DNA from 3 places in the Embleya sp. NPDC025285 genome. Region 3 is predicted to be linked to each of the others. Evidence: riboswitches for the same ligand, from Rfam matches in the RefSeq annotation. Region 3 holds a riboswitch; each other region holds the start of a gene.
What was found. Region 3 has a riboswitch for cobalamin ahead of ACZ4FV_RS40405 (CoA-acylating methylmalonate-semialdehyde dehydrogenase). Riboswitches for the same ligand answer to the same signal wherever they lie in the genome.
Positions count from the first base shown of each region.

Region 1 (7,891 bases), on a different contig from region 3:
TACGAGTTTAAGGCTCCAGCTGTCGTGGACTGCACGCTGAAGCCCGGATTTCACGTCCGGCGGTGTCTCGTCGGCGCGATGCCGGGGTCGGCGGTCCTGTGAGGAACATCGCTCGGCCCGGGCGGCATCGGTTCCGCCGCTCGTGCCGACGCCCGTCGCACGAAGGGAATCCGCACGTGAAATCTCGTGGGAACAAGGCTCGAATAGGCCGGCTGGTCGGGGCACTCGCCCTTCTCCTGCTGCCCGCCACCGCCCAGATCACCGTGAGCGCACCCGCCGCCTACGCCATCGACCCCACCAAGGGCTCCGCCGGCGTCTGCCCGGACGCCAACGGGGTGACCGTGATCGTCGACTTCCAGGAACTCGGCGGCGCCACGCTCACCCGCTGCGCGCCCGGCGACCAAGCCACCGGTCTGGCCGCGCTCAAGAACGCCGGCTTCCAGATCCAGGGCACGAACCGGTGGGGCGAGGCGTTCATCTGCCGGATCGAGGGCAAGCCCGGCACGGACACCGAGCCCTGCGTCAACACCCCTCCGGCGTCGGCGTATTGGTCGTACTGGCACGCGCCGAACAACGGCACCTGGACCTACAGCTCGTGGGGCGCGACCAACCGAAAGCCCCCGCTGGGCAGCTTCGAGGGCTGGTCCTTCTCCAAGGACAAGACGTCCACCACCAATCCGCCCCCGCGCGTGGCCCCCACGCGCCCGTAGGGCCGACCCGGCGTCGGATCCGAAGCGAGGTCGTCCTCGGCTCCGCGACCGCGTTCGTTCCGCCGGTCATCGCCGACGCGCGTGATTCGGTCGGAACGAACGCCGGGAACGGACCGCGCACGCCTGCCCGATCGGCGCCGGCGGCGGCATCCGCCTCGCGCGTACGTCGTTTCACCGTCCACCGGGTGGACTCGCCTGCCGGACGCGCCCATCGCCGGCTAAGCTGACGGACGCAGTCGGTTCGCCCTGCCCGCCAGGCAGGCGCGTCGTAAGAGGGAACCCGGTGTGAATCCGGGACTGCCCCGCAGCGGTGAGTGGGAACGACCGCCGTCAACAGCACTGGGCCCCAGGACGGGCCCGGGAAGCGACGGCCAGTAGGAGTCCGCCCTTTCGGTGGACGCGCCCACGAGTCCGAAGACCTGCCACTGCCCGTGTGCCGACGAGGCACACGGTGATCTCGGTGACCTCGTGGGCGGGTCGGCGGACAACCCCGGTGGCACACGTGCGCGACAGCGCCGAAACGCCCCGGCGGCTTGCCATCCCTTCGCGCCCTCGATCCGTCCCGGGATTCCGGAGACAACTCGCGAAGGAGAGTTCCGTGACCACCAAGTCCGCAGCCGCGGCAACCCGCGCCACCGTGTACGGCTACCCCCGACAGGGCCCGCGCCGGGAGTTGAAGAAGGCCATCGAGGGCTACTGGGCCGGTCGGGTCACCGCCGACGGGCTTCGCGAGACCGCGGCCGAACTGCGCCGCGCCAACCGCGATCGGCTCGCCGATGCCGGTGTACACGAGGTGCCCACCGGCGACTTCTCGCTCTACGACCACGTCCTGGACACCACCGTGATGGTCGGCGCGATCCCGCCCCGCCACCGTGCGGCCGTCGAAGCCGACGCCCTGGACGGCTACTTCGCGATGGCGCGCGGCACCCAGGAGGTGGCGCCGCTGGAGATGACCAAGTGGTTCGACACGAACTACCACTACCTGGTCCCCGAACTCGGCCCCGACACCGTGTTCTCCGCGAACTCCGCCAAGCAGGTCGCCGAGTTCGAGGAGGCCATCGCACAGGGCCTGACCGCCCGCCCCGTACTGGTCGGCCCGATCACCTACCTCCTGCTCGCCAAGCCCGCGCCCGGCGTCGCGGCCGACTTCCAGCCGCTGACCCTGTTGGATCGACTGCTGCCGGTGTACGCCGAGGTGCTCGCCGACCTGCGCGCGGCCGGCGCCGAGTGGGTGCAACTGGACGAACCCGCGCTGGTCCAGGACCGCAGCTTCGCCGAACTCAACGCCATCGCACGCGCCTACCGCGACCTCGGCGCGCTCACTGACCGGCCCAGGCTGCTGGTCGCCTCGTACTTCGACCGCCTCGGCGAGGCGTTGCCGATCCTGGCCAAGGCGCCGATCGAGGGGCTCGCCCTCGACTTCACCGGAGCCGCGTTCGCCAACCTGGACGCCCTGGCCGCCGTCGGCGGACTGCCCGGCAAGCGCCTGGTCGCCGGCGTCGTCGACGGGCGCAACGTGTGGATCAACGACCTCGGCAGGTCGCTGGCCACCCTGGGTACCCTGCTGGGCCTGGCCGAGCGCGTCGACGTGTCCGCGTCCTGCTCCCTGTTGCACGTGCCCCTGGACGCCGGCGACGAGCGCGACATCGACCCGCAGATCTCCCGATGGCTCGCCTTCGCCCGGCAAAAGACCGAGGAGATCGTCACGTTGGCCCGCGGCCTGGGCCAGGGCACGGACACCATCGCGACCCATCTCGCCGCCAATCGGGCCGACCTGGCCGCGCGCAAGACCTCCGCCCTGACCCGCGACCCCGCCGTACGTGCCCGCGCCGCCGCGGTCACCGACGCGGACGGCCGGCGCAGCCTGCCCTACGCCGAGCGCGCCGCGGCCCAACGCGCCCACCTGGGACTCCCGTTGCTGCCGACGACCACGATCGGCTCCTTCCCGCAGACCGGCGAGCTGCGCACCGCCCGCGCCGACCTGCGCGCCGGACGCATCGACGAGGCAGGCTACGAGGAACGCATCGAGTCCGAGATCCGCGACGTGATCTCCTTCCAGGAGAAGGCCGGAATCGACGTCCTGGTGCACGGCGAGGCCGAACGCAACGACATGGTGCAGTACTTCGCCGAACAACTCACCGGATACGTGGCCACCCGGCACGGCTGGGTCCAGTCGTACGGCACCCGGTACGTGCGCCCGCCGATCCTGGCCGGCGACATCTCCCGTCCCGAGCCGATGACCGTGCGCTGGAGCTCGTTCGCCCAGTCGTTGTCCGACCGCCCCGTCAAGGGCATGCTCACCGGCCCCGTCACCATGCTCGCGTGGTCCTTCGTGCGCGACGACCAGCCGCTCGGAACCACCGCCCGGCAGGTCGCCCTGGCGCTGCGCGACGAGGTCCGCGACCTGGAGGCCGCGGGGGGCTCGGTCATCCAGGTGGACGAACCAGCGCTGCGCGAGACACTGCCGCTGCGCGCCGCGGACCGCGCCGAATACCTGGCCTGGGCCACCGAGTCGTTCCGCCTGACCACCTCCGGCGTGCGCGCGGCCACCCAGATCCACACGCACATGTGCTACGCCGAGTTCGGCGACATCGTGCAGGCGATCGACGACCTCGACGCCGACGTGATCAGCCTGGAGGCCGCCCGTTCGCACATGCAGGTCGCCCGGGAGCTCGCCGCCCACGGCTATCCGCGCGAGGCCGGTCCCGGTGTGTACGACATCCACTCCCCGCGCGTCCCGAGTGCGGAGGAGGTGACCGCTCTGCTGCACGAGGGGTTGACCGCGATCCCCGCCGGGCGGCTGTGGGTCAACCCCGACTGCGGCCTCAAGACCCGCGGCTGGCCCGAGGTTCGCGCCTCGTTGGAGAACCTGGTGGCGGCGGCGCGCGGGGTACGGGCGACGCTCCCCGACGCCGCGTCCTGAGTCGAGACCACCGGGGCGGGGAAGGCACGCCCCGCCCCGGCGGTCCGGGTCGTCGCGGCGGCCATGCGTGCCCGAACGGCGTGCGATTGTCCACCGCGGGCTCACGGTTGGTGACGCACGGCACCGTTGATCGCATGCTCGTGCTGTTGTCCGACAGCCGGAATGCTCCGTATGCTCCACACGCCGACGTGTGTCGGCACCCTCAACTTCATAGTTCGAAACCCAGGGGAAGCCGGTCGAAGTCCGGCACTGACCCGCAACCGTAGGCGGCGGCCGAAAGGCCGCCGCGAGTCGGAATGCCTGGGTGCGTACGAATTGAAGGCTCCAGCTGTCGTGGACTACACGCTGAGGCCCGGACGCCCGACCGATGCCCGCATTGGTCGGCTCCCGGGACGCGTTGGTCTCGGAAGGGTCCCATCGATGTCCTGGCTCACCGTGAGGAACACCGGCGCCGTCGCGGTCTGCGGCGCGGTCCTGGTCGCGGCCTCTCCCGTCTTCTCCGCGTCGGCAGACGCCGCGAACCCGCACGCCGACAACGCCGTCGCGGCGGCGAAATGGCAGGCCGGGGAACTGGTCGACGGCGGCATACCGGGGTTCGCCGGCTCCGACTGGGGCCTGACCATCGACACGATGATGGCGTTGTCGGCCACCCGCTCACAGCCCGCCGCGGTCAAGGCCGCCGCGGACGCGGTGGCCGCCAACATCCGCAAGTACAACAGCGCCGAGGAGTGGGGCATGCCCGGCTCGCGGATTGCGGGTGCCACCGCGAAGGTGCTCTTCGCCGCCGTGATCGCCGACCGCGATCCGACCAGGTTCGGCGGCCTGGACATGCGCGCCGAGACGCTGGACCTGATCGCCGGGGCGGACGCCGGCGACGACGCGGGTCGGATCCGGGACAAGCTCACCGGCAGTCCCGACTCGAGCAACGCGTTCGGGCAGTCGCTGGCCGTGCTGGGTCTGGCCCGCAGCGGCGGGGTGCCGCAGAGCGCGGTGGACTTCCTGATCAAGCAGCAGTGCCCCAGCGGCGGATTCCGGCTGTATCCGGGTCAGTTGGGCAGCACCGGCTCGACCTGCCAGGACACCCCGACCACCGTGCTGGACCCGGACTCGACCGGCATGGCCGTGCAGGCGCTGCTCTCGGCGGCGACCGAGAGCAAGTCGGTCGGCGCCGCGGCCGCAGCGAAGAAGGGCGTGGACTGGCTGAAGTCCGAGCAGCGCGAGGACGGTTCGTTCGGCGGCTCCGGACCCACCGCGGCATCGAACACCAACAGCACCGGCCTGGCCGGCCAGGCCCTGCACGCGGCCGGCTACCGGGCCGAGGCGGACAAGGCCGCCGCGTGGGTGGTCAAGCACCAGATCACCAAGGACAACGCGGGCGCCGCCGACAAGGAGATCGGCACGATCGCCTACAACGCGGAGGCCCTCACCTCGGCCCAGGCCGAGGGTATTCCGGACTTCCAGCGCGACCAATGGCGCCGCGCGACCCCGCAGGCCCTGCTCGTGCTGGCCGATGTCCCGCTGGGTGACCTCGGCAAGGCCCCCACCGAGCCGACCGGCACCGCCTCGACCTCGCCGAAGCCGACCGACTCCGGCACCCCCAAGCCCACCGGCTCGGCCACTCACACCGGGTCCCAAACGCCGTCCGCGTCGACGTCCGGCACACCCACCACCTCGCTCACCCAGACCGCGAGCGCGTCGATCACCGCGTCCGCGACGACCACCACCGCCGGCACCGGCGGCTCGGTGTCGGGCGGCACGAGCAGCTCGGGCGGTGGGGGCACCACGAAGGGCGGCGGCGGAAGCCTCGCCAAAACCGGCGCCCAGGTCGGCGGACTGCTCATGCTCTCCCTCGGACTGGTCGGCACCGGCCTCGCCGTGCGTGCCGGCGCGCGGCGCACGAACGGAAAGCGCACATGAGGCGCCGTGGGAGTGGCGGCCGAACAGCCCGCGTGGTCACCGCGCTGGCCCTGCTCGCGCTGCCCGCCACCGCCCAGGTCACCGTGGCCGCGCCGACCGCGCACGCGGTCGACACCTCCAAGGGCACCCCCGGCTACTGCCCGGACGCCAACGGTGTGACGGTGGTGATCGACTTCCAGGAACTGGGCGGCACGACCATCGTGCGCTGCGCACGAGGTGACCAGGCCACCGGTCACGCCGCGCTGAAGAACGCGGGTATCGAGATCGCCGGTGTGGCCCGCTGGGGCGAGGCGTTCATCTGCCGGGTCGAGGGCAGGCCCGGCGCGAACTCCGAGGCGTGCATCGACACGCCGCCGGCCTCCGCGTACTGGTCGTACTGGCACTCGTCCAACGGCGGTTCGTGGACGTACAGCCAGTGGGGTGTGATGAACCGCAAGCCACCGCTCGGCAGCTTCGAGGGCTGGTCGTTCTCCAAGAACAAGACCGAGACCACCAACCCGCCACCCCGGGTGGCACCGAAGCGCCCGGCGGCACCCGCGACGCAGGACCCGCCACCCCGGACCGACAACCCGCAACCGCCGCAGGGCAACGGCGCCAACCGCACGACGTCGACCGCCCCGGGCGGCAACTCCAGTGCCGGCGGGACCGGTTCGACGTCCGCCGGGACCACGTCCAACGGTTCGACCACGACCGGTACCGGCGCCGGCACCTCGGGGAGCGATCCGCTCGCCCCGGGGCCCGGCGTGTCCGGCAACCCGATGGAATCCGAGCCGCCGCCCGCCGCGCCCACGAGCGAGGAGCCGACCGCGGCGGCGAGTGAGCCCGGTTCCGCCGCACCGTCCGCGCAGCCCTCGGGCGTCACGCCACAAGGTCAGACGTGGACCGGTGGCGAGGAGTTGGCGACGAAGAAGCAGGACGGAATCCCGACCATGACCATCGTCGGCATCGCCCTGTTCGTGGCCATCTGCGCGGCGGCCGGGTTCACCGCCTGGCGCCGGCGAACACGCGCGGACGGATCGGGATGACCGTGCCCCACCCGAAACAAACGCCGATCGCCGCCGCGTTCCGGCGCGGCGGCGGGCGTTTGCCGCGCACCGTGCATCCCGGCGCGTGGTGGTTGTGGGCCCTGGGCCTGGCCACTGCCGCCAGTCGCACCACCAATCCGCTGCTGCTGGCGCTGATCCTGGCCGTGGCCGGATTCGTCGTCGCCAACCGACGCGGCGACGCGCCGTGGGCCCTGGCCTTTCGCATGTACCTGTTCCTGGGCCTGTTCATCATCGTGATGCGCGTGTTGTTCCGGATCATCTTCGGTGCGGGGGCGGCGAGCGGCCATGTGCTCGTCGACCTCCCGGAGATCCCGTTGCCCGCGTGGGCGGCGGGCATCCACCTGTTCGGCCCGGTGGGCTTGGAGCACGTGCTGGGCGGGCTCTACGACGGGCTGCGGCTGGCCACGATGATCGTGTGCCTGGGCGCGGCGAACGCACTCGCGAGCCCGAAACGCACTCTCAAGGCGGTGCCCGCGGCGCTGTACGAGGTGGGCGCGGCCGTGGTGGTCGCGCTGTCGGTGGCACCGCAACTCATCGAGAGCGTGCATCGGGTACGCCGGGCCCGCCGGCTGCGCGGCGGCGCGCAGAAGGGCATGCGGGCGCTGCGCTCGATCGCGATTCCGGTGCTCCAGGACGCGCTGGACCGATCGCTTGCGCTGGCCGCCGCGATGGACTCGCGCGGGTACGGCCGCAACCGGCACCTGCCTCGGGCCATCCGACTGCTCACCGGCGTACTGACCCTGGTGGGCCTGCTCGGCGTCTGCGTGGGGGTGTACGCGCTGCTCGACGGCAGCGCCCCGCGCTATCTGGGTGCGACCATGCTGCCCGGCGGGATCGTGGTCGCCGGCATGGGCTTCGTGCTCACCGGCCGGCGGATCAACCGCAGCGTCTACCTGCCGGATCGCTGGCGGTTCGCCGAATTCGCGGTCGCCGCGTGCGGGTTGGGCACCGGTGCGCTGCTCTACCTGACCAGCCGGATCGACGCCGGGAACCTCTATCCGTCGCTGAGCCCGCTCGCGTGGCCCGAATTGGCGCCGCTGCCGGCGCTCGCGCTGGTCGTGGGCGCGCTGCCCGCGTGGCTGGCACCGCCGCCCCCGCTCACCGTGCCCCGGCTCGGCGACACCGTGCCCCGGCCGGATACGACGGCCGGCACACCGACCCCGGGCCCGGCCGATGCCGGCACCACCATCAGGGAGAAGTCCGTCCGGTGATCGAATTCCGCGACGTCACCATCACCTACGCCGACGCGCCGGAACCTGCGCTGCGCGACGTCGAACTGAGCATTCCCGAAGGGG
Region 1 is NZ_JBVHLU010000004.1:74,790-82,680, reverse strand. Features, by position in the region: gene ACZ4FV_RS04180 (flagellar hook-length control protein FliK) at 177-710, shown strand; cobalamin riboswitch at 930-1,151, shown strand; gene metE (5-methyltetrahydropteroyltriglutamate--homocysteine S-methyltransferase) at 1,309-3,633, shown strand; gene ACZ4FV_RS04170 (prenyltransferase/squalene oxidase repeat-containing protein) at 4,054-5,550, shown strand; gene ACZ4FV_RS04165 (hypothetical protein) at 5,547-6,575, shown strand; gene ACZ4FV_RS04160 (CbiQ family ECF transporter T component) at 6,572-7,807, shown strand; gene ACZ4FV_RS04155 (ABC transporter ATP-binding protein) at 7,804-7,891, shown strand, end outside.
Region 1: another riboswitch for cobalamin. It lies ahead of metE (5-methyltetrahydropteroyltriglutamate--homocysteine S-methyltransferase); the one in region 3 lies ahead of ACZ4FV_RS40405 (CoA-acylating methylmalonate-semialdehyde dehydrogenase).

Region 2 (7,891 bases), on a different contig from region 3:
GGCCGCGCGCACCAGGATCTGCGCGGGCAGCCCGTTCGTGGTGTGCGGCGCGAGCAGGGACACCGGCAGCAGCAGCGAGTCGTAGCCCGGCCGGCTCTCGAACAGCGCGACCACGCGCACGTCCACCGAAGCGCCGTCGCCCAGCCGCACGCGGACCGTGTCACCGAGCCCGCGATGGATCGACCGGGCCAGACCCCGAGGGATTGCCACGGTATTGCCGCGCAACTCGGACAACGACCCGGAGGTGGCCGTCACAGCCGTGGCGGAAAGGCCGAACTCGGCATCCACACCCTGGAGTTGCAGGCCGTGCCGACCGTCCGGCGCGGTCCGCGGCTGCTCGATGAAGCCTTCGCTCGCGGCGTACGCGCTCGCGCTCGCGACGCCCGGAATGCTCCGTACCCGCTCGGCCAGAGCCGGGTCGAGACCGCCGCCCGCACCGGTCAGCACGGCGTCGGCGCGCAGGCTTTCCGTGTACACCCGCTCGGCGTGCGTGGTCGTGGTGGTCTGCAGGTACAACTGGCCGGTGCTGATCGCCACCGCGAGCATGATCGGCGTCACCACGGCGGCCGTCCGCACCGAGGTGATCCGTGAGCCGAGCATCGCGATCCGGCCGGACTCGCCGGTCAGCGCGCCGAGCGGAAGGGACAACACCCAGGTGAGCAGCTTGGTCAGGCCGGGGGCGAGCAGGGCCAGGCCGATCGCGGCGCAGATCACCGCCGGGCCCGCCGTACTCCCGGCGATCGGGCCCTCCAGGACGAGCACGGTGACCAGGCCCAGTGCGGTGGCGCCGGCCAGCGCGATCAGCGCGAGCACGAATCGGAACCAGTTGAACCAGCGCTGCTGGAGCGCGGATTCGGCGAGCGCTTCGGTCGGCTTCGCGGTCACCGTGCGCCGCGCGCCGATGAAGCCGCCGACCAGTGCGGTCAGCAGCACCGCGCCCGCCGCCGCGACCGCCGGGATCCAGCCCTGCTCGAACCGCACCGTCTCGGCGACCATGCCGGACGCCACCAGTCGGTCGAAGAGCACCCGACCGGCGGCGGGTCCGGTGAACCACGCGACGCCCGCCGCGAGCACGGTCACCAGGAACGTCTCGCCGAGCAACATCCTGCGCAGCTGACGCGGTGTCGCGCCGATCGCGCGCATCAACGCGAACTCGCGGCGGCGCTGCTGTACGGACAGCCCGATCGTGCCGGCCACCACGAACACCGCGACCGCGACGGCCAGCCCGCCGAAGACGCCCGCCAGCGAGATCAGGTCGGACTTGTCCGCCAAAATCTCGGGGTACTCGACCGCGCCGCGATCGTCGCCGGCGAGGATTCTGGCCCGGTCCTCGTTCAACGCGCCGGCGACCCGCTTGCGCAGCGCGCCGAGATCGGCGCCCGGGTCGGCCACGATCGCGATGTCGGCGATGGTGCCGGCGGGTGCCGCGAGCCGCTCGGCCTCGGCCGCCGCGAAGAACATGGTGGCCCGCGGGACGGTACGCGCCGGCTGCGCGATGCCGGTGACCCGGTACGCGGCCGAGCCGCCGTGTGCGGCGATCTCGACCCGATCGCCCACGGCGACGCCCGCGCGGCGCGCGAGCGCGGCATCCAGGACCACCTCGTCCGGCCCGATCGGCGCGGCCCCTCGGGTGAGCGCGTACGGCGTCAGCGCCGCCGACTCCCAGGCGTGCCCCTGTGCCTTGCGACTGCCGCCGGCGCCGGTCAGCGCGGTCTCGAAGGTGCGTTCGCCGACCGCCGCGCGCACACCCTCCAGGCCCCGCACCCGATCCACGAGCCGCGCGTCCAACGGCACCCGCTCGGCCAGGGCGAAGTCCCGCTCCCGGTCCCCGGATCCGTCGCGTGGGCCGGTGAAGGTGGGATCACCGATCACCAACAGCGAGGCTTGGGCCAGGCGTTGCGGTGGCGCGTTGTTGCGTACGCCGGTCTCGAGCAGCCCGCCGCAGGCCATCACCACGGTCGCGCCGAGGCACAGCGCGACGAAGGTGGCGACGAAGCCACCGGCCCGGAAGCGCAACGTGCGCAGTGCGAGCCCCCACATCAGCGGATCCCGCCGAACGTCGGCCGCCCACCCGGGAGCGGGGCTTTCGCGAACGCGCCCAGGTGGGTCATGCGTTCGGCGATCGCGTCCACGGTCGGCGCGTCCAGCCGGTCGGCGATCCGGCCGTCGGCGAGGAAGACCACGTGGTCGGCGAAGGATGCGGCGATCGGATCGTGCGTGACCATCACGATGGTCTGGCCGTCGGTTCGCACGGACTCCCGAAGCAGACCCAGCACCTCGGCCGCCGTCCGGGTGTCCAACGCCCCCGTCGGCTCGTCCGCGAACAGCACGGCGGGGCGCACGGCCAGCGCGCGGGCGATCGCCACTCGTTGTTGCCGGCCGCCGGACAACTCGTGCGGCCGGTGCCGGGCGCGGTCGGTCAGGCCGACGCGCGCGATCACCTCGGGGATCCGCCGATGGTCGGCGCGCTTGGCCGCGAACCGCAGCGGCAGCGTGATGTTCTGCTCCACCGTGAGGGTGGGCAGCAGGTTGAACGCCTGGAAGACGAAACCGATCCGCTCCCGACGGAGCCTGGTCAGCGCGTTCTCGTTCAGCTCGGCGAGGTCTCGGCCGGCCACCGCGACCGTGCCCGACGTGGGTCGGTCCAGGCCGGCCGCGCAGTGCAGGAAGGTGCTCTTGCCGGAGCCGGACGGACCCATCACGGCGGTGAACGACCCGTGTTCGAAGGCGAGGGTGACCCCGTCGAGGGCGGCGACCTGGGCCGAGCCCTTGCCGTACACCTTGCGCACCGCGTCGAGCCGGACGGCCGGTGCCCCGGCACCCTCCCGCTCGTCCCCGATCGTGTGTCGTGGCCGTGTCGGTCGCCCGCTCACGTTCGTCCCTCCGCCGTTCCGGCCGCTCCCCGTTCACGGCACCGGATCCACGCTAGGAGCGTGCAACGGGCGTGCCCATGGGGCTGGCCGCCCTCCGGGGGTGGGGCCCGCCCCCATTCCCGGAGGCCCCGACGAACCCACCGGCCGCGGCGAACCCGGACAGGGCCTAGGCCGAAGTGTGTACGCCGGTTCGTTCCCGCGGAGGGCGTGCCGGGCCGGGGCCCGGACCTAGCCTCATAGCCGTACCCGCAGGTCGAGTGGAGGAGGAAGACCGTGGCGAAGGCACGCGGCTCGTTGACGGCCGGCCTGTTGAGCGCGGTGGTGGGCGGAGCCCTGAAGCTGTTCGCGGACGACGTGGACACACCGGTGGTCGCGCTCGGGAAGATCGGTGTCGTGTTGCTGATCGTCGGCATCGCCGAGCTGCTGTACGGGCTCTACCAGCTCACCCAGGAGGCCCGGAAGGGCTGACCGGGGCGACACCGGCCGGACCGAGGAGGCCCGGAGGGGCCGATCGGGGTGACGAGCCTGGGAAGGGCCATCAGACCGAAGAACCCCGGAGCAGCCGATCGGGGGAAGAGCCCCGGAAGGGCGATCAGACCGAAGAACCCCGGAACAGCCGCCGATCCGGGCACGGAACCCCGAACGGTTGATCGAAGCGACCCGGGTCCGCTCAGCCGGGCCGCCGCCGGCCCGGCCGCCGGTGGGCGACGAAGGCCAGGACACCCGCCCCGAGCAGGGCCGAGCCGAGGAAGGCCACGAGCAGCGACCCGCCGCCCGGATCGATCCCGGCGCGCGGACGCGCCGCCGACGCGGCGGAGGGCGCGCGGAGTTCGTCGACGCCGCGATGGACGCCGAGCTTGCCCGCCCGGGTCTCGACCGGCCGGCCGGACGCACCGGGGCCGGCCGCCACGTCGATCCGCACGCTCGCGGTGGCCTCGCGGCCGAGCCGGTCGACGATCGTGTAGCGAAAGTTGTCGCGTCCGGTGAAGCCCGGCCCCGGCGTGTACCGCAGCACCGAATTCGCGTCGCCCCGCTCGTCCGGCTGGAGCACCAGGCCGTGTTCGGGATTGGTGTACGACAGCACGACCAGCCCTTCGCCGGAGTCGCCGGCCAGGACCGGGACGTCCACCGACTGCCCGGCGCGAGTGCCCACCCGATCGGCGACGGCACGCGGGACGGGTGGCAGGTTCGGCTCGGGCTGGTCCCTGGACCGCACCCGGTCGCCGGACCCGACGGGGCGCCCGGCGCCGGCGCTCAACAGCGATGCGGATGGGGTGGGGCCTGCCGTCCCCGCGCCGAGGGGTCCGGCGGGCGGGGCGGTATGTCCCGACCCGGCGTCGAAGTCCGCAGCGGAAGGAGTCGGTCGCGCCGAGCCGGCATCGAAGAGCGGTACGGAGGAGGCGAGATGCATCCCCTCGGGGCCGAACCACCCCGCACAGGCGGCTGGATGCCCCGACCCGGCTCCGAACAGCGACACACAACACGCCAGGAGCACGCCCGCTCGACGTACCCGACCTACCCGACCCACCCGACATGCCCGACCCACCCGACGCGTCGGACCGGCTGGTTCAGGTGTTCCGGACACCGTGGACACGCATACCTCCGGCACTGATTTCCCGGCACGGCCGGATCGCGGATCGACTCACCGGCACCCTCCGGCGCCCGTCGGCACCCTTCGGCGCCGATACCGCCGGGCCGACGCCGGCCGAGGGAGCCGCTCTCGGAATCCGATCCTGGGCTTTACCCGCGCCGGTCCGGGGCTCGGCGCGCGGACCGGCGGCAAGCTTCACCCGCACGCGTGGTCCGGATCCGACGGTGGACCGGGCCCGTCGCGCGTGTCATGGTGGGAGGCGCAAGGCGACGGCGGTACGAGGAAGCCGGTGTGAATCCGGCGCGGTCCCGCCACTGTGATCGGGGAGCGACTCCCGAACCGGCCACGGCCCCGAGACGGGTCGGAAGGCCGGGAGGAGCGATGATCCGAGAGCCAGGAGACTCACGTCGTCGCCACCTCACCAACCGGGGCGGATTTCCCCGAGAGAGGCCGGTGCCGACCATGTCCTTGGTTTTGAGCCGGATCTACACCCGTACCGGCGATGCCGGCACGACCGCGCTGGGCGACAACTCCCGTACGCGCAAGACCGATCCGAGGTTGGCGGCGTACGCCGACACGGACGAGACCAACGCGGCGATCGGGGTCGTGCTCGCGCTCGGCGACCCGCAACCGCAGACGCGCGCGGTACTGGCGCAACTGCAGCACGACCTGTTCGACGTCGGCGCCGACCTGTGCGCGCCGATCGCCGAGGGGGACACCCGGCTGCGGATCACCGAGGCGGACGTGGCCCGGCTGGAGGAGCACTGCGACGCGTTCAACGCGGAACTGGCCGCGCTGCGTTCCTTCGTACTGCCCGGCGGCAGCCCGGCCGCGGCCCTGCTGCACGTGGCCCGCACCTCGGCCCGACGTGCCGAGCGCTCGACCTGGGCGCTGATCGAGGCGGACGAGCGGGCGACGGCAGGCGGTGCCGCGACCGTCAACCCGCTCACCGCGCGCTACCTCAACCGGTTGTCCGACCTGCTGTTCGTCCTCGCCCGGCGGGCCAACGCCGACGGTGCGGGTGATGTGTTGTGGCGTCCGGGCGACAGCCGCTGACCGGCGGGCGGTCGCGGTCCCACGGCGGCGGGCCGCTGCGCCGGCTCGCCGACGTGGGGCCCTACTTCGAGCTGCGGACCGGACCGATCACCGACGGCGCGGGCTTTCGGCCGTTGGCCGAGCTGTACGACCCGGCCGCGCCCGCCGCGTGGGCGGCCCGGGTGGAGCACGTACGGGCCCGGCTGCGGACCGAGGAACCGCGTGTCGCCGCGTCGATCCTGTATCTGGGCGTGGCCTCGCGGCTGTGGTCGGTGGCACTGGGTGCGGCGGTGCTCGGCCGGGTGGTGCCCGACCTGGATCCGGCCCGGACGTACTGGCGCTTCCCGGACGCCGGGCCGGTCGAGTTGTGGGCGCCCGATCCGGAGCCGGCGCCGGTGCCGGACGATCGCTCGGGGATCGAGCAGCTGCACGACGCGGTGCTGGTCGGGCATCTGGTGCCGCTCGCCGGGGCGACCCGAGCGGTGGTGCCGGTCGCCGAGCGGCTGCTGTGGGGCAACGCCGCGTCGGCCCTGGTCGGCGCGGCCCGCGTGTTGCACCGGCACCTGGCTCCGACCGAGCCGGAACTCGTGGCGACCACACGCGTGTTCGCCGACGGCCTGTTGGCCGCAGGCCGGTTGCGTGGAACCGGCCTGCACGGTGCGCTCGGCGCGTTCCGCCGCACCACGTGCTGCCTGTACTACCGGATCCCCGGGGGCGGTACGTGCGGCGACTGTGTCTTCCACGACAAGCCGCCGCGGCCGGCCCGGACCCGGATCGGGTCGTCGGCATCGGGTTTTCGGGGGAACGCGGGCTGAGCACCGTCGGCCTGCCCGTTCGGTTCGCTCGGGGCACCGGGAACCGTGTGTCGGGTCCCGCGCGGAGCGGCCGATCGGGTGAATCGGTCGGACACGCCGAGCCGCGCATCCGGGTGACATTCCCGGATCCTCGGCCCGGTTGTTTCTAGCCTCGGCCACGAGACACCGAATCCGGCATCGACGAATGCGAACGCCGGGGCCGTGTCCTCGGTCCTGCCGGGTCTGCGCCCCCGGCAGGATCGGGGAGACGGCCCCGGCCGTCGAAGGCCCGCCGAGGACGAATGACCGGGCGCCCCCGGGGCAGGCGCCAGGCGCGGTCCTCGGCGGTGACGCGAGGACATCGAGACCGTGAAGAGGAGTACGCACCGATGAGTACCCCAGGCCGAGACTCCGGCGGCAGGTCCGCGTCGCGCGATCCCGACGAGGTCGCCGCGTTCCCGACCGTCCTTCCCCCCGCCGTCGAATCACCCACGCAGAGCGCACTCCCGCAGCAGGAGCCGACGCTGAGCCGCAAACGTGAGCAATTGGATCACGCGGTGGAGGAGTTGACCCAGGCCGAGCCGCCCGAGACGGTGCACCGCAAGGTGGGTGAGGCCGCGGAGCAGGTCGGCCGAGGAACCGACCGTGCCGCGGGGCGGGCCCGACGCCGGGCCGAACGGCTCGAAGCGGCGGCCGGCGAAGCCGTCGAACAGGCCGCGGGCACCGTCCGCGACCGGGCCGGGGAGGCCAAGGACGCCGCCCGTGACCGGGCCGGGCAAGCGAAGGACGCCGCGCGGGAGGGGGCCGGGCAGGCCAGGAAGGCCGCCCGCGATCGGGCCGAGCAGGCCAAGGACGCCGTCCAGGACCGAACCGAGCACGCCAAGGACGCCGCGCGGCAGCGGGTCGAGCAGGCCAAGGAGACGGCCCGACACAAGACCGCGAAGGCCAAGGAGGCGGTCGGCCACCGCGCCGAAGAGCTCATCGAAGCGGCCGGACACCGCGCCGAGCAGGCCAAGGAAGCCGTCGAGCACCGGGCCGGAGAGCTCAAGGAAGCGGCCGGACACCGCGCCGAGGAACTCAAGCAATCGGCCGGACACCGCGCCGAGGAGCTCAAGGACGCGGCCGTGCACAAGGCCGGTCAGGCCCGCGAGCTGGCCGGTGACCGGGTCGGACACGCCAAGGACCGCACCGTCGAGGTCGGACACACCGCCGGCAACCAAATCTTCGACCACACCCCGGACCCGCTCCGGCACGCGACCCTCACCGGCTCGGCGGAGATCCGCCGGCGCCCGGTGCCGGCCGCCGCCGCCGCGGTCGCGACCGTGCTCGTCCTGATCTGGGCGATCCGCAGGTCGCGCCGCTGAATCGACCGCACCGACCGCCCGGCCGCACCCGCTGCCCCGGCCGCCCCGACCCTCGGGCCGGTGCGCCGGGCGCGGCAGGGAACCCGGATCAACGGCCCACCGCGTCCTCGGTCCACTTCCGCAACATCCGCCGGGTCGCCGCGTCCGCACCGGGTCCGTACTTCGCGGGCGCCGTCGCCGCGATCGCGATCCGCACGTCCGCCTCGGCCCGTTCCGCGCCCCGCGCGTACTCGG
Region 2 is NZ_JBVHLU010000015.1:140,189-148,079, forward strand. Features, by position in the region: gene ACZ4FV_RS12990 (FtsX-like permease family protein) at 1-2,040, opposite strand, end outside; gene ACZ4FV_RS12995 (ABC transporter ATP-binding protein) at 2,040-2,873, opposite strand; gene ACZ4FV_RS13000 (DUF5708 family protein) at 3,147-3,341, shown strand; gene ACZ4FV_RS13005 (Ig-like domain-containing protein) at 3,544-4,089, opposite strand; cobalamin riboswitch at 4,744-4,868, shown strand; gene ACZ4FV_RS13010 (cob(I)yrinic acid a,c-diamide adenosyltransferase) at 4,927-5,520, shown strand; gene ACZ4FV_RS13015 ((2Fe-2S)-binding protein) at 5,496-6,314, shown strand; gene ACZ4FV_RS13020 (hypothetical protein) at 6,683-7,657, shown strand; gene ACZ4FV_RS13025 (phosphotransferase) at 7,746-7,891, opposite strand, start outside.
Region 2: another riboswitch for cobalamin. It lies ahead of ACZ4FV_RS13010 (cob(I)yrinic acid a,c-diamide adenosyltransferase); the one in region 3 lies ahead of ACZ4FV_RS40405 (CoA-acylating methylmalonate-semialdehyde dehydrogenase).

Region 3 (7,891 bases):
CGTACCGTCCGGCTCGCTCCGCGCGTGTCCCTGACGTCCTGCACCCCATCCGACGCGAAACCCGGTCGCAGCACCGCACGGACGTGTCGACGGGTCCATCGCGGTCCCCGCCGTTGGTGGGAGAAGCCCAAGTAGCCCGCGAGCGCGGCCACCAGGAGACCGCCAATCACCACCGCCCCGATCACCCAGCCCGAGCCCGAGCTCGAGCCGGCTCCGGTGCCGGGCACCGCAGACGACGACGGAGAGCGGGTTGCGGTCGGCTGCCGAGAAGAACCCGGTCCGGTGCCCGTGGTGACTTCGAAGGAGGCGGAGGCGTCCGCTTCCGCACATCGCGCCGAAACCTGGTGGCTCCCCTTCGACGCGCCCTTGGGGACCACGAACCGGACGCTGAAACTGCCCCCGTTCGGGGTAACCGGCGCATCGAGGGAGGCGACGCCGGCACCGTCCCAACGAATGTCGATCCGGGATCCGGGACGGCACGCGGAGAAGGCCGAACCGGAGATCGCCACCGTCATGCCGGCACTGCCCCTCACGGGGGCCAGGACCAGAGCGGGGCGGGATCGAGGATCAGGCGCAGGCGTCGTCCCCGGGGAGGGAGGCCGCTTGCTCTGGGAGGGTGGTGGAGCCGTCGTTCCCCGAGGGCGAGGGGGCGGGGTCGGAACCACGGGGGAGGGACCGTCCGGTGGATAGGTGACCGGTGGCGGTTTCGGTGGTGGGGGAGGCTCCGGTGCCAGAGGTGGCGGCGGTGGCGGAGGCGGAGGCGGAGGCGGCGGAGGCGGAGGCGGCGGGGGTGGCGGGGGTGGAGGCGGCGGGGGTGGCGGTGCAACCTGGGTGTGCGCGATGCCCATCGGCGCCATGACGCCGGCTCCGACGCAGAGCAGCGCACCCAGCAACCCCGAGACCGCGATCAGTCGCCGGCTCCGCCCGGGCGCCGGGCGCCGGGTGGGACCCTCGGACTCTTCCACCGCTGATCCTTCCGCGTATCCCCGACCGGAGAGCAGGCTCGCGACTCGATCGGAGCCGTGGCGAAGCGCGTTCCGGCGCGCACGACGCACCGGAACGACTCCCGTTCAGGCAAACATGGGACCGCGGGCATCGCATCCGGATGGCCCGGCGACACACCGGACGTGGACCGCGCAAAAGAGTGGACCATCGGTCATGCCGCTTGGCGGCACCCGACAGGTTCGGCCGGATCGCGGTGGCGCGAGAACCGCTCCTGGGCTGTCCGTCGTGACCGGGTACGGCCGCGGGGTGATGTCCGGGGCGTCCTCGACGGCCGCCCGGCCGCTCGGCCCCTGATCCGGGGCCGAGCGCGCTCCACCTCCTTGGATCAGCGGTGGATGAACGAAGGCGGGCGCTTTTCGGTGAAGGCCGCCATGCCCTCCTTCTGGTCGGCGGTGGCGAACGTGGCGTGGAAGAGGCGGCGTTCGAAGCGCACACCCTCGGCCAGAGTGGTCTCGAAGGCGCGGTTGACGCTCTCCTTGGCCATCATCGCGATCGGCGCGGACATGCCCGCGATGATCTCGGCGGTGGCCAGGGCCTCGGTGAGCAGGTCGGCGGCGGGCACGACCCGCGAGACCAGGCCGGCGCGTTCGGCCTCCTCGGCGTTCATGGTGCGGCCCGTCAAACACAGGTCCATGGCCTTGGCCTTGCCGACCGCCCGGGTCAGGCGTTGCGAGCCGCCGATGCCGGGGATGACGCCGAGCTTGATCTCCGGCTGGCCGAACACGGCGGTGTCGGCGGCGAGGAGGATGTCGCACAGCATGGCGAGTTCGCATCCGCCGCCGAGCGCGTAGCCGGAAACCGCGGCGATGGTGGGCTTGCGGACCTCGCCGAGTCGGTCCCACGCGGAGAACCAGTCGGCGAGGTAGACGTCCATGTAGTCGTTGGGCTGCATCTCCTTGATGTCGGCGCCGGCGGCGAACGCCTTGGCGGACCCGGTGATCACCAGACAGCCGATGTCGGAATCGCGGTCGAGCGTGGTCGCGGCGTCGACGACCTCGGCCATCACCTGGAGGTTCAGGGCGTTCAGGGCCTTCGGGCGGTTGAGGGTGATCACCGCGGTGCGGTCGTGCCGCTCCAGCAGGATGGTCTCGTAGTCGCTCATGTGGTGCGGTTTCCTTCGTTCGCGCCGGTGTCGGCGTGGTCTCTGATGGAGTGGATGACGGCGGAGAAGTCGCGCTCGGCGCCGCCGTTCTCGGCGAACGCCGTGTACACCTCGGCCGCGTGCAGCCCGAGCTCGGCGGACACCCCGCCGGCCCGGATCGCGTTCGCCGCCAGCCGCAGATCCTTGGCCATCAGGGCCGCGGCGAACCCGGGCCGGTAATCGTGGTCGGCCGGGCTGCCCGGAACCGGCCCGGGCACCGGGCAGTTCGTGGTCAGCGCCCAGCACTGACCGGACGCCGCGGAGGCCACGTCGAACAACGCCTGGTGGGAGAGCCCGAGTTGCTCGCCCAGCACGAACGCCTCGCTGACCGCGATCATCGTGACGCCCAGGATCAGGTTGTTGCAGATCTTCGCCGCCTGCCCGGCGCCGGGAGGGCCGCAGTGCACGACGCGGCGGCCCATCGCGGTCAACACCGGCTCGACCGCGGCGAAGTCCTCGTCGGCGGCGCCGACCATGAAGGTGAGCGTTCCGGCGACCGCGCCGACCACCCCACCGGACACCGGCGCGTCCAGCGACCGGCGTCCGGAGGCGCCCACCGCCTCGTGCGCGGCGTGTGCGTCCGCGACGTCGATGGTGGAGCAGTCGACGAACACCGCACCGGCGGGCGCCGCCGCCAACAAGCCGGCGGAACCCCGGTAGCAGGCCAACACGTGCGGCCCGCTCGGCAACATCGTGATCACCACATCCGCGTCCGCGACGGCCTCGGCGGGGGAGGCCGCGATGCGCACACCGCTCTCCCGCGCGCGCTCCAGCGCCTCCGGGACCAGGTCGTACCCGGTGACCCGGTGTCCGGCGGCGACCAGGTTGGCGGCCATGGGGCCGCCCATGTTGCCCAATCCCACGAATGCGATCGCGGTGCTCATCGGCAGGCCTCCTCGGTCGAGGGCGAGATCGCCAGGCCCAACTCGCGTGCGCCCAGCGGTTCGAAGAATGCGGCGACCTGCTCGGGCCGTACGGCTTCGAGCGTGTCGGGGGACCAGCGCGGCGCGCGATCCTTGTCGATCACCTGGGCACGGATGCCCTCGGCCAGGTCGGGCGTGCCCAGCGCCACCGTCGAGACCCGGTACTCCTGATCCAACACGGCCTCCAGGGAGGCGAGTTCGCGAGCCCGCCGGAGGCTCGCCAGGGTGACCTTGAGCGCGGTGGGCGACTTGGCCCGGATGTGCTCGGCGGCCTGCTTCGCGGCCTGCTCCCCATCGGCCTCGAGGCGTTCGAGGATCTCCTCGACGCTGTCGCCCGCATAGCACGCGTCGATCCACCCACGCCGCTCGACGAGTTCACCGCCCGGCGCCGGCTCGGCGAACCGCGCCACGACCTCGCCACTGTCGCGGCCGGCCAGCGCCTCCAGGGCCGCGTCGAGCCGGTGCGAGGGGATGAAGTGGTCGGCGAGCCCGCAGGCGATCGCGTCGCCGGGGCCGATCGCCGAACCGGTGAGCGCCAGATGGGTGCCGCACTCGCCCGGCGCGCGGGCGAGCAGGTGGGTGCCGCCGACGTCGGGGACGAACCCGATGCCGGTCTCGGGCATGGCGATCGTCGAGCGTTCGGTGACGATCCGCAGGCCGCCGTGCGCGGACACACCGACACCGCCACCCATCACGATGCCGTCCATGACCGCGACATAGGTCTTGGGATAGCGGGCGATGTGGGCGTTGAGCCGGTACTCGTCGCGCCAGAAGTCCAGACTGCCGGTGCCGCCGCCGACGGCGTCGGCGTGGATGGCCCGGATGTCGCCACCCGCGCACAGCCCACGCTCGCCCGCGCCGGTGATCACCACCAGTCGCACGTCCTCGTCGTGCTCCCACGCGGTGAGCGCGGCGTCGATCCCGCGAACCATGGCGTGGGTGAGGGCGTTGAGCGCCCGGGGCCGGTTGAGCACGATCCGGCCGAGGCCCGCCTGACGGCGGGTCAGTACCGTTTCCTGCTCCGTCGTGGAGGTCATCGGGTCGCTCCGATCAGTCCGCGCGCGACGATCACGCGCATGATCTCGTTGGTTCCTTCGAGGATGCGGTGCACCCGCAGGTCGCGGACGATCTTCTCGATGCCGTAGTCCGCGAGGTAGCCGTAGCCGCCGTGCAGTTGCAGCGCGCGGTCGGCCACCGAGAAGGCGGTGTCGGTGGCGAACCGCTTGGCCATCGCGCACAGTTGCGGCGCGGCGGGATCGCCCTGGTCCAGGCAGGACGCCGCGTGCCGGACCAGCGTGCGCGCGGCCTCCAACTCGGTTGCCATATCAGCGAGTTCGAAACGCAACGCCTGGGCGTCGATCAGCTTGGCGCCGAATGCCTCCCGATCGGTGAGGTGAGCCACGGCGGCGTCGAGGGCCGCCCCCGCGCCGCCCAGCGAGCAGGCGGCGATACCGATCCGGCCGCCGTTGAGGCCGCCCATCGCCATCCGGAAGCCGTCGCCCTCGGCGCCCAGCCGGTGGGAGACCGGCACACGCACGCCGTCCAGGACCACCTGGCGGGTGGGCTGGGCGTTCCAGCCCATCTTCAGCTCGTTCGCGCCGAAGGACAGCCCGGGTGAGTCGGCTTCCACGACGAACGCGGAGATCCCGTCGGCGCCGTCCCCGCCGGTCCGCGCCATCACCGCGTACACCGCCGAGGACCCGGCGCCGGAGATGAACTGTTTCACCCCGTGCAGGACATAGTGGTCCCCGTCGCGCACCGCGCGCGTGCGCAGTGCGGCGGCGTCGGACCCCGCGCCCGGTTCGGTCAGGCAGTAGCTGGCCAGACCGCGCATCGCGCACAGGTCCGGGAGCCACCTGTGGCGCTGCTCGGCGTTGCCGTGGCGGTCGATCATCCAGGCGACCATGTTGTGGATGGAGTAGTAGGCGGCGATGCTCGGGCAACCGCCGGCCAACGCCTCGTAGATCAGTGCGGCGTCCAGTCGGCTCAGACCCGAACCGCCCACGTCCTCACGGACGTTGATGCCGCCGAGACCGAGGTCGGCGCCCTTGCGCAGGACATCGACGGGGAAGTGCTTGGTGCGGTCCCACTCGATCGCGTGCGGGGCGAGGTGCTCGCGGGCGAAGTCCCGCGTCGTCTCGACGATCGCGAGCTGATCCTCGGTGAGGGTGCTCATCGGGTCAGCCCATCGTGGGGATGGTGAAACTCGCGGCCTCGCGTGCACCGGAGAACCAACGCGAGGTGATCGTCTTGGTCCGGGTGTAGAAGCGGATCGAGTCGGGTCCGTGCTGGTTGAGGTCGCCGAATCCGGACCGCTTCCACCCGCCGAACGTGTGGTAGGCCACCGGTACCGGGATCGGCACATTGACGCCGACCATGCCGGTGTTCACTCGGCGACCGAAGTCGCGGGCGGTGTCGCCGTCGCGGGTGAAGATCGCCACGCCGTTGCCGTACTCGTGCTCGCTCGCCAGTCGCAGCGCGTCCTCGTAGTCGGCCGCGCGCAGCACCGACAGGACCGGACCGAAGATCTCCTCGCGGTACACCCGCATCGAGGGCGTGACGTGATCGAACAGCGACGCGCCGACGAAGTAGCCGTCCTCGTGGCCGGGGACGCGCACGTCACGGCCGTCGACGAGCAGCTTCGCGCCCTCGCGCACGCCGATGTCCAGGTAGTCGTGCACCCGAGCGAGCGCGTCCCGACCCACCAACGGGCCGAAGTCGGCGTCGCGATCGTGGGAGGGGCCCACCCGCAGCGTGGCGATGCGCTCGACGAGCTTGGCCACCAGCGCGTCCGCGGTCTCCGCGCCGACCGGAACCGCGACGGAGATCGCCATGCAGCGCTCGCCCGCGGAGCCGTATCCGGCGCCGATCAGGGCCTCGACGACCTGGTCGAGGTCCGCGTCCGGCATCACGATCAGATGATTCTTGGCGCCGCCGAAGCACTGGGCGCGCTTGCCGCGCGCGGTGGCCGAGGTGTACACGTACTCGGCGATCGCGGTCGAGCCGACAAAGCCCAGCGCCTGGACGCGCGGGTCCTCCAGTAGTGTGTCGACGGACTCCTTGCCGCCGTTGACCACGTTCAGCACACCCGGCGGCAGTCCCGCCTCGAGGAAGAGCTCGGCCAGGCGCAGCGGTACCGAGGGGTCGCGTTCGGACGGCTTGAGGACGAACGCGTTGCCGCACGCGATGGCCGGGGCGATCTTCCACAGCGGGATCATCGCCGGGAAGTTGAACGGGGTGATGCCGGCGACCACACCGAGCGGCTGGCGCAGCGAGTGCACGTCGATGCCGGTACCCGCGTTGTCGGTGAACTCGCCCTTGAGCAGGTGCGGGATGCCGACGGCGAACTCCACAACCTCCAGGCCGCGTTGCAGGTCACCGTGGGCGTCGGCGATGGTCTTGCCGTGCTCGGCCGACAACAGCTCGGCGAGCGAATCGCGTTCGGGCTCGACCAGTTGCAGGAATCGGGAGAGCACCCGGGCGCGCTTTTGCGGGTTCCAGGCGGCCCACGCCGGTTGTGCCTGCTCGGCGTCGGCGATCGCCGCCAGCGTGTCGGCGCGGTCGGCCAGCGGGACGCGCGCCTGCACGCGTCCGGTGTTGGGGTCGTACACGTCGCCGAACGCGCCGGACGCGCCTTGGACGTGCTTGCCGCCGATGAAGTGGGAAAGCTCGCGGACCATGAACGACCTGTCTCTCGTCAGGTGCGATCCGGAGGCGGGGCAACGACCCGACCACGGCAACCGCCGCTTCGGGGAGCGGGGTTGCCGAGGTCGGGTGGCACGTGAGGGTGGTCAGGCGAGCCCGACGACCTCGACGTTCGCAAGATCGTCCGGGGCGAGTGCGCAGACCGGCGTCATGCGTGTTTGCTCCATCCTCGTGGACAACACGGATATACCCGCGGCCGGTATCCTGACTTCCGGATCGACACACGCCGCCCGCCTTCCCGGCTTTCGCCAGTGGCGTGGTGCCTCGGCAGCGCACTCCCCGGTCACAGTGGCGGGACCGTGCCGGATTCACACCGACTTCCCTGCACCGCGGACCTTGTAGTTCAAGACGATATAGTCGGACGTCCTAGTAAGTCCAGCGCCGATCGAGCTTGATCGCGTGCGGGAGCGTGACGAGGTGGCGGTCCGGGCATCGCGAGGACGTCACCGCCGGAACGGGGGCGGCGGGTGCACGCGTGCGCAAGTTCGACGTGTGGTGCCGGTGCCTTGCCGTGCCGGAGGGGGATCTGCGCCCGCCTGCGCGGCTATCGGATGTGCTTCGGCTCCGTGACGGCCGTGGTGGGTTCGAGCCGCACCGCCGCAGCGGCGCACGCCTCGACTCGGGCGCGGGCAAGTCCGATGGCCGGGTGGGCGTACGCCAGACGCTCCGCGTTCGCCAGTGCGGCGCGGGCGGCGTCCGGGTCGCCCGCGGCGGCCGAACAGATCGCAAGCAGACATTCGCACTCGGCGCCCATCCAGCGACTCCGTTGCCGTGCGGCGCGCCGACGCCATCGGCGAGCCCGCGCCGCCGCCCGCTCCACGCGCCCCTCGTACAGGTCCAAGGCGAACTCGGCCACGCAGCCCCTGCGGCGATGGGCCCGCCCGGAACCCGCCACGGCGGGGCGCAGTGTGGGCAACATCGCGGCCGCGTCCGCCGAACCCTGGACCAGCAGCATCGCGGAGAAGTCGGTGTGCGCGTGCGACATCATGCGGCCGAGCGCGTCGTCGCGAGGATGCGCCGCCGACCACCGGCGCACGACCTCCGCCCCCGCCGGGCCGTGTCCTCGCGCGAAGAGCACCATGCACTGGGACACGGCCCCGAGCGCCTGACCCACAGG
Region 3 is NZ_JBVHLU010000093.1:14,956-22,846, reverse strand. Features, by position in the region: gene ACZ4FV_RS40430 (hypothetical protein) at 1-515, opposite strand, end outside; gene ACZ4FV_RS40425 (enoyl-CoA hydratase) at 1,331-2,107, opposite strand; gene mmsB (3-hydroxyisobutyrate dehydrogenase) at 2,104-3,030, opposite strand; gene ACZ4FV_RS40415 (enoyl-CoA hydratase/isomerase family protein) at 3,027-4,106, opposite strand; gene ACZ4FV_RS40410 (acyl-CoA dehydrogenase family protein) at 4,103-5,245, opposite strand; gene ACZ4FV_RS40405 (CoA-acylating methylmalonate-semialdehyde dehydrogenase) at 5,250-6,749, opposite strand; cobalamin riboswitch at 6,952-7,121, opposite strand; gene ACZ4FV_RS40400 (hypothetical protein) at 7,319-7,891, opposite strand, start outside.